Regions from separate parts of the Clostridium fessum genome, predicted to be linked through region 2. Evidence: predicted binding sites of a transcription regulator. Region 2 holds the regulator's gene; the other holds the start of a gene.
What was found. Region 2 encodes LexA, which represses DNA repair genes until DNA is damaged. Its sites were predicted from a motif close to CNAACANNTGTTNG; they were not measured.

Region 1: a site for LexA is predicted at 2,113-2,126, ahead of uvrA (excinuclease ABC subunit UvrA). Genes of this name have one in related genera too.

The regions. Positions count from the first base shown of each region.
Region 1 is NZ_JAQEQF010000006.1:34,707-38,926, reverse strand. Features, by position in the region: gene uvrA (excinuclease ABC subunit UvrA) at 1-1,986, opposite strand, end outside; gene PG862_RS08925 (formate/nitrite transporter family protein) at 2,287-3,090, opposite strand; gene PG862_RS08920 (ABC transporter permease) at 3,420-4,220, opposite strand, start outside.
Region 2 is NZ_JAQEQF010000002.1:162,611-166,830, reverse strand. Features, by position in the region: gene PG862_RS03460 (TMEM165/GDT1 family protein) at 1-581, shown strand, start outside; gene fliB (flagellin lysine-N-methylase) at 569-1,723, shown strand; gene lexA (transcriptional repressor LexA) at 1,910-2,527, opposite strand; gene PG862_RS03445 (coiled-coil domain-containing protein) at 2,710-3,624, opposite strand.

The sequences.
Region 1 (4,220 bases), on a different contig from region 2:
AATCTCATTGACAAGTGAGCTCTTTCCCGAACCAGAAACGCCCGTCACGCAGGTCATCACGCCCAGCGGAAATTTAACATCGATATTTTTCAGATTATTTTCTGCCGCTCCTCTGACAGTAAGCCATCCCGTCGGTTTCCGCCGCTCGGACGGCACCGGAATCTGAATGCGCCCGCTCAAATATGCACCGGTAATCGATTTTTCATTTTTCATGATCTCTTCCGCTGTGCCGATCGCCACGACCTCGCCGCCGTGTTCGCCCGCGCCCGGACCGATGTCCACGATACAGTCTGCCGCGCGCATCGTGTCTTCATCGTGCTCAACCACCAGAACTGAATTTCCCAGATCCCGCAGGTGTTTTAGGGTATCCAGAAGCTTGTCGTTGTCCCGCTGGTGAAGTCCGATACTCGGCTCGTCCAGAATATATGCCACACCGACCAGACCGGATCCGATCTGGGTTGCCAGGCGGATTCGCTGCGCCTCGCCTCCGGACAGCGTGCCAGTCGCACGCGACAGGGAAAGATATTCCAGACCGACATTGATAAGAAAGCTGATTCTCGCCCGAATTTCTTTCAAAATCGGTGCACCAATCGCCTGCTGCATCGGCGTCAACTCCAACGCATCGATAAATTCGCGGAATTTGACGATCGACATATCGGTCGCCTCGAAAATATTTTTCCCGCCGACCGTGACCGCCAGAGATTCTTTTTTTAACCGCTGCCCCTTGCAGGTTGGACACGGTGTGATCCGCATAAATGTCTCATATTCCGCCTTCATTGAATCAGAGAACGTCTCACGGTATTTGCGGTTCATGCTCTGAATCAGCCCCTCAAAGGCAATATCATAAATTCCCTCGCCACGCTGTCCACGGTAATACACCTTCACAACCTTGCCGCCGGTTCCGTAAATTAAAATATCATGGATCTCCTTCGGATAATCCTCAAACGGAGTATCCAGACTGAAATCGTATTCTTTTGCCAATGCATTTAAGATCGCGCCGGAAAAGCTCGTTTTGTCCGTGCAGGACTGCCATCCCATCGCCGTGATCGCACCCTGGTTGATGCTCAAACTCTTGTCCGGAATCATCAGATCCTCGTCAAACTCCATCTTATAACCAAGTCCGAAACAATCCGGACACGCGCCGAACGGATTGTTGAAGGAGAAGCTGCGCGGCTCGACCTCATCCACGCTGATGCCGCAGTCCGGACAGGAGAAATTCTGACTGAACGTCAGGGTATCGTGCTTTTCTTCGCCGTTTTCATCCCGAACCGCCGTATCGGCCAGCATCAGGCCATTGGAAAGTCCCATGACCGTCTCAATCGAATCCGAGAGGCGTTTCTCAATCCCCGGCTTGACCACCAGACGATCGACCACAATCTCAATATTGTGCTTGATGTTTTTATCCAGCGTGATCTCCTCGGAAAGCTCGTATAAGCTGCCGTCCACCCGCACACGGACATAGCCGCTCTTCTTTGCCTGCTCCAGCACTTTCTCGTGGCGTCCTTTCCGCCCGCGCACGACCGGGGCAAGAAGCTGGATCTTCGTGCGCTCCGGCAGCGCCATGATCTGGTCAACCATCTGATCGACCGTCTGACGGCGGATCTCACGACCGCACTTCGGGCAATGCGGAATACCGATCCGTGCGTACAAAAGACGCATATAATCATAGATCTCCGTCACTGTACCGACCGTCGAACGCGGATTCCGGTTCGTCGATTTCTGGTCGATAGAGATCGCCGGGGACAAACCCTCGATGCTCTCGACATCCGGCTTTTCCATCTGACCTAAGAACTGACGCGCATAGGACGACAGGGACTCCATATACCGCCGCTGCCCTTCGGCATAGATCGTGTCAAATGCCAGAGATGATTTACCCGAACCAGAAAGTCCGGTCAGGACGACCAGCTCATTTCTCGGAATATCAATGGAAATGTTTTTCAGATTGTGCTCATTGGCACCTCGTATCTTTATATATTGCTTCGCCATATCTGTACCTCAATTATCATTGACTCTGCTCTGTTTTATCATGTCGCTGCTGACTTATTTTATAGTCATTATAGTCACAGTCTTCCCTGTAATTATGCTTAGTATAACACATTCCAAAAGTCTTTGCAAACATTTGTTCTGTTTGATAAAATTGAATCAGCTAAACATAGATATTCCTTGGGAATAGAAGTCAAACTTTTCATCAATTCTAATACAAAAAGGGCACCTCCGCCCGGCTCCAAACCTAGCATGGAGACCAGACAAAAATACCCTTTCGCCCTATTTCATTTTTTCACGCATTCATTTTATTTCACGATTTTTCGTTCCCCGAAGATACACCAGCCAGTACCCGCCTCCAATCACCAGCATCCCGCCGATCATATTTCCGATCGTAGCCGGAATCAGATTATTGAGAATAAAGGTTCCGATCGTCAGCCCTTCCGCTGCCAGACCGTACTCGCCCATGATCATCAGCCCCGCCGGGATGTAAAACATATTGGCGATGCAATGCTCGAAGCCGCAGAGAATGAAAATCGCCACCGGCGGATAAAGCGCCAGAATTTTGCCAGATACCTGCTCGGAGCTCATCGCCGCCCAGACTGCAATACAAACCAGCACATTACAGAGGATCGCACGGCACAGCACCTCCGGCAGAGTCAGGGTCACCTTGGAAACGGCTGTATTCAGAAGAACCTGCGCCAGATCGCCGCCGTACAGGCTTGGAATATGCCCGTAGACAAATAAAACCGCCACAAAGATCGCGCCAATCAGATTTCCCAGATAGACAAACAGAAGATTTTTAAACAGCCCGCCCACGGAAATCCGTTTCTGCAGCGCCGAGATCGTCATCAGGCAGTTCCCAGTGAAAAGTTCCGCCCCGGTGCAGACCACCAGCGCCAATCCTGCCGGGAATACGAGTGCCGAAGCAATCCGCGATGCCGAGGCATTTGTCATTGCTGCCGAGGCAACCGAAGCCCCCGCGCCTGCCAGCGCGATGAACATTCCGGCGAAAAAGCCGAGTATCAGCATATGAGACACCGGAAGTTCCGCCTTTTTTCTGCCCGTCTCCACATAATTTTCTGCAATCTGTTTCGATGCAATCATAGATTTTCCTCCCATCAGCCTTTCTATGTCCGAAATTCATTTTTCAAATTCTTCCTTTTATCTTCTGAATTTCCGAACCTGCCACATCGTTTTATAACCTTTCCTTCCATTTCAAACAGAAAAAGACGGTTTTCGTCCGATCTTTCTGTTCTATCCCTTTAAAATCTTTGACAAACAACCGTCTTTTCTATTATTTATATATCATTTCTGATGTCGTCCTATCATCTCAAGCCGCCATCTGACATCACCTATCAAGGGCTTCCCTTATTATTTCATGTGACTACTTTTTGCAGCCCTCCCACAAATCCTATAAGTTCCCCTTCATTTTCCTACCGTTCCTCCCGGAAATAATTCTCGCCCAGATGCGCCGGGATATGTGCCCCTTTATTCTTACGCATCGACGCGATCACCAGCACCAATGCAGTGATAATGAACGGAAGGGCATCGAAAAATGCCGTTGGAATCGCATACGTGTTTTTCGGCACATAGTATTTCAGCACGCGCAGCGCCCCGAAAATAAAGGAACCGTAAATAACATTGATCGGCTTCCACGCCGCGAAGATAACGAGGGCAACGGAAATCCAGCCAAGACCGCCGACGCTGTCGCGCAGCCACACGCCGCCGTTGATGATCATCGAGCAATATGCGCCGCCGATACCGCAGATCGCACCGGATAGCAGGATATTAATGTATCTCCACTTTGTAACTTCGATACCTGCCGCATCTGCTGCGCCCGGATTTTCTCCGATCGCCTGCACATTTAAACCAACCTGTGTTTTATATAAGTAGAAACTCGCCACAATCGCGATGATGATTCCAAGATAAACGAACGGGTTATAGGAGAATAATAATTCTCCGACCACCGGCAGATCACTGAGTCCCGGGATGTGGATGTTACGCATCTGTGCCGTCACCGCATCTGGAAGTTTCAGGGTGCCGTTCTCTGATTTTTCCAGCATAAAGACGCCGATAAAATTGGCTAATCCGACGCCGAAAATCGTCAGGGTCAATCCCGTTACGTTCTGATTTGCCATAAATGTGACAGTCAAAACACCGTAAATCAATGCCGACAGCATTCCAGCCACCGCCGCAGCTAACAGCGCCGCAACAAAGTTATCCGTCTGATAGCC
Region 2 (4,220 bases):
GAACTGCGGCGGCGATTCTTGTTCTGAATGGTCTTGCCGTTCTGGCGGGCGGACTTGTCAGTGAATTTATTCCTGACTGGCTTATTAAGATGATTGCAGCACTTGCATTTCTGTATTTCGCCGCATCGACTCTTGCCGGTGATGATGACGAAGAAGAGGAGGAGGGCGGTAAATCAAAGATTCAATTCGCACCCTTAGCTGTTTTTTGCACATTTTTTGTGGCAGAACTGGGAGATAAGACTCAGCTTACAGCCATCACGTTCGGAGCCAATGAAGGCATGAAATCAGCCTTTGTTGTATGGATTGGATGCTCTCTGGGACTTTTTGCAGCGGATATTCTCGGAATGCTGGTTGGATATCTTTTAAAGAGCAAAACTCCCGATGGGCTGCTGAATACACTGGCATTTGTTATTTTTTCCATATTTGGTGCTTTCACACTTTATCAGGGACTGAACATGATGAACGCAAGAGTCTGTCCGATTCCGGTATGGTCGGTATGGATTGCTGCGGCTGTTATTTTTACTGCCTTATGTGCCTGGATCTATATAAAAAGAAAGAAGGAAAATAAATGCGATATTTAAAACCACATTATTATGATAAATTTGTCTGTACAGCAGGAGATTGTCCGGATAGCTGCTGTGCCGGATGGCAGATCATGATTGATGAAACCTCTCTGGAGCGATATGGAAATGAAAAGAGCGAGTTCGGAACGCGATTACGCAATTCTATTGACTGGGATGAAGAATGTTTTTACCAGAACAATCGGCGCTGTGCATTTTTAAATGAAGAAAATCTCTGCGATCTTTATAAAGCACTGGGACCAGATTCTCTTTGTGATACCTGCCGGATGTACCCGAGACATACGGAAGAATACGAGGGACTTCGGGAATTATCTCTTTCCCTGTCCTGTCCGGAGACGGCTAGAATCATTCTTTCCTGTAAAGAACCGGTCCGTTTTCTGGAAGAAGAGGACGATTTGGAGGACGATTTTGAAGAATTCGATTTTATGATGTTTTCCCAGTTGGAAGATACAAGAGATGTTCTGTTTTCGATTTTACAGGATCGATCCCTTCCTCTGACTCTCCGAATGTCGGCATCCGAACAGCTGACAGAACAATATCAGATCCGGGTGGAAGAGCAGAAGGAATATGAAATTGATGAACTTCTGCGAAACTGTGAAGCTCATCATCAGAGAAAAAAACTCCAGGAATTTGTATCAGAAAGTCTTGCTGAAAAAGGCATTGATGCAGCATCTCTCCATCGGTGGGCACGCCAGATAGAAGAATTGCAGGTACTACGCGGTCTGGAACGCCTGCGTCCGGAATGGGATGATGTGCTGGATGGTGCTGAAAAGTGGCTGTATCAGGGAAGTGAGGAAACCTATCATAAAATTTGCGAAGAATTTCATAAGGCATATGGAAGCTTAGGAAGTCACAAAGAAGAATGGGAAAATCTGGGCGAGCAGCTTTTAATGTTTTTTGTCTATACCTATTTTTGCGGGGCTGTCTACGACGATATGGTCTGTTCCAAGATGGAACTGGCATTGTTCTCTGTTCGCTGGATACAGGAATTTCTGATGGTCAGATGGCTGGAAAATGGAAAGAAACTTTCCATGAAGGATGTGGAAGAAATCTCCTGGAGATATGCCCGGGAAGTAGAACATTCCGATGATAACTTAAATGCACTGGAAGACTGGCTTTTTGAGCGGTATGCACCGGTTTAATCACTGAAAGAAGCATATTGCAAAAATGAATCATACGAACAAAAAAGCTCTATTCTATAAAATTGAGCGTACCGTATCTCCGGACGTCAACGAATAGCATAGAGCTTTTGAGTTAAATTTTGCCACATAATGCTTCTGTCATTTTCATGATAATAAGCAAAAGGTAAGCGTCAGTAAACCAAGAGGTTACCGCATAAGGCGCAGCAGACCGATTACTTTGCCAAGAATCTGTACTTTATCCACAATAATCGGATCCATAGTTGCATTCTCCGGCTGGAGACGATAGTGACCGTTCTCCTTGAAGAAACGCTTAACGGTAGCTGAATCATCGATGAGTGCAACCACGATCTCGCCATTCTCTGCGACACTGGTCTGTTCCACGATAACACGATCTCCGTCATAGATGCCCACATCGATCATACTATTGCCGCGGACCTTCAGCATAAAAGTTTCGCTGTTCGGAAGCAGTTCTGCCGGAATCGGGAAATAGTTCTCCACATTCTCATCAGCCAGAATCGGCGCACCGGCTGCTACAGTACCGATAAGGGGTACATTTACCAGTTCACGGCGGGACAGGTTAAAGGTATCATCAACGATCTCGATGGCTCTCGGTTTCGTCGGATCCCGGTGAATATATCCGTTCTTCTCAAGCTGTTCCAGATGAGAGTGGACAGAAGAGGTAGACTTAAGCTGTACCTTTTCACAAATTTCACGTACCGTCGGCGGATAACCTTTCTTTAAAATGCATGCTTTAATAAATTCCAAGATCTCTTTCTGTTTATCTGTAATACGTCCCTGTGCCATATAGATTCCTCCTGTCGATGAAGTATATAAAATGTTTTTAATATCGGATATACAGTGATTCTGGCAGGATACAAGTCGAACGCCCACCTGATGGGACCAGCAGCTGAATCACTGAAAGGTCTGGCCTATAGTAAGCCCTTATTATATTATATATAGTAACATATGTTCGGGCAAAATGCAAACTATTGTTCGTCTTTATCAATGTTTTCTTTTTTAAGCTGTTCTCTTGCCTGCTCAAGCAGCACTTCCAGACGGGCATTTTCTTTGTCTGCCTGACGAAGGAGTTCCTGCATTTCCCGTTCTTTTTTGAATAGTGCGCGCTCCATCGTAAGCTCCGCCTGGGCTTTGCATTGCTGAAGACCCATATCAGCATCTGCTTTTTGTTTTGATAATTCCTGGGTAAGTCCTGTGAGTTTCTGCTGTAGTTCTTTATTTTCAGTTTCAAGTGCCAGAATCCGATCGGATGCATGCTGATAGGACTCTGACTTTACCTCCTGTTCCTTCTGAGAGTGAGAGAGAGCAAGTACCGTATCATGAAGCTCCTGTTTGCATTGTAAAAGCTCATTCTTAAGCATTTCTTCTGATTCTTTTGAATGTTCATTTTTCTTCAGCTGATTTTGTGCCTCTTCTAGTTTCTCCTTCAGCATCTGGTTGATCTGCTCCTGGTCAGCAGCACCTTTTTTGAGCGATTCTAGCTGTTCGGTGAGTGTCTGTTCCTGCTTGGTCAGCAAAGCGGACTCCGCATCCATTTTTTTCTTTTCTGCTTGAAGTTGTTCTACTTTTTTCTGTAACTCTGTGAGGCGCAGTTCTTTTCTCTGGAGTTCAGAAGAGAACTCCTCCCGTGCTCTGGCTTCTGCATTCTGGTTCAATTCCAAGCTATACAGATATGCGGAGGTGATGGACTTAACCATGGTTTCAAACTCCTCAATCTCGACACTTCTCCCCGGGATTGAGGATTTGGCTTGATTTAACTCAAACACCTGCATCACATGATCAAAGCCCTGGGCCTGGTTCATTCCTTTTTGTTCGCAAAATGCACGGAAAGCATCCGCTGTATCGGAATCGATTCGAAAGTTTGCCTGTTTAATTTCTCCCATATTCTATATTCTCCAATCTATTTTTTTGTAACTGTTTATGCAACTATTCAGTAGGTCTGCGCATTTACTGCGCTGACCGTACGAAAACATGGGTCAGCAGGCAAAAATCCCATTGCCGTAGGCAATTTTTAATGGATTTTTTCGTGTGACTGTGAAGGTACTGAACAGTTACCTGTTTATTTAATACCCTGACATTCTTGCTGCGAGATGGTAACTGTTCATACTCATGTAGACAGTTACGCGAGATAATACTCTGCTTATCAAACTGATTTCAAAGAAGTGCTTTGCAAAGATCATGCGCCAAGTCTTATAACGTTCGATTTAAACTGAAATTTCAAATTGCGTCATACTTTATTTTATGTATATAGATTATCATGAAACCACAATGGCGTCAATCTGATTCTATGGTATGTTATATATATGTTATACATGATTATTGTTATACATAGATTATGATTTTGATAGTAAAAATAGGAATGAAACTATCAACTATTCGTGAAAGGATGCTTTCGCGAATAGTTTCATCGACTTTTGTGGTCATATTTGCCAGAAATAGCAGCGCAGTTTTGTGCAATATGTATGATTTCCTATAAAAA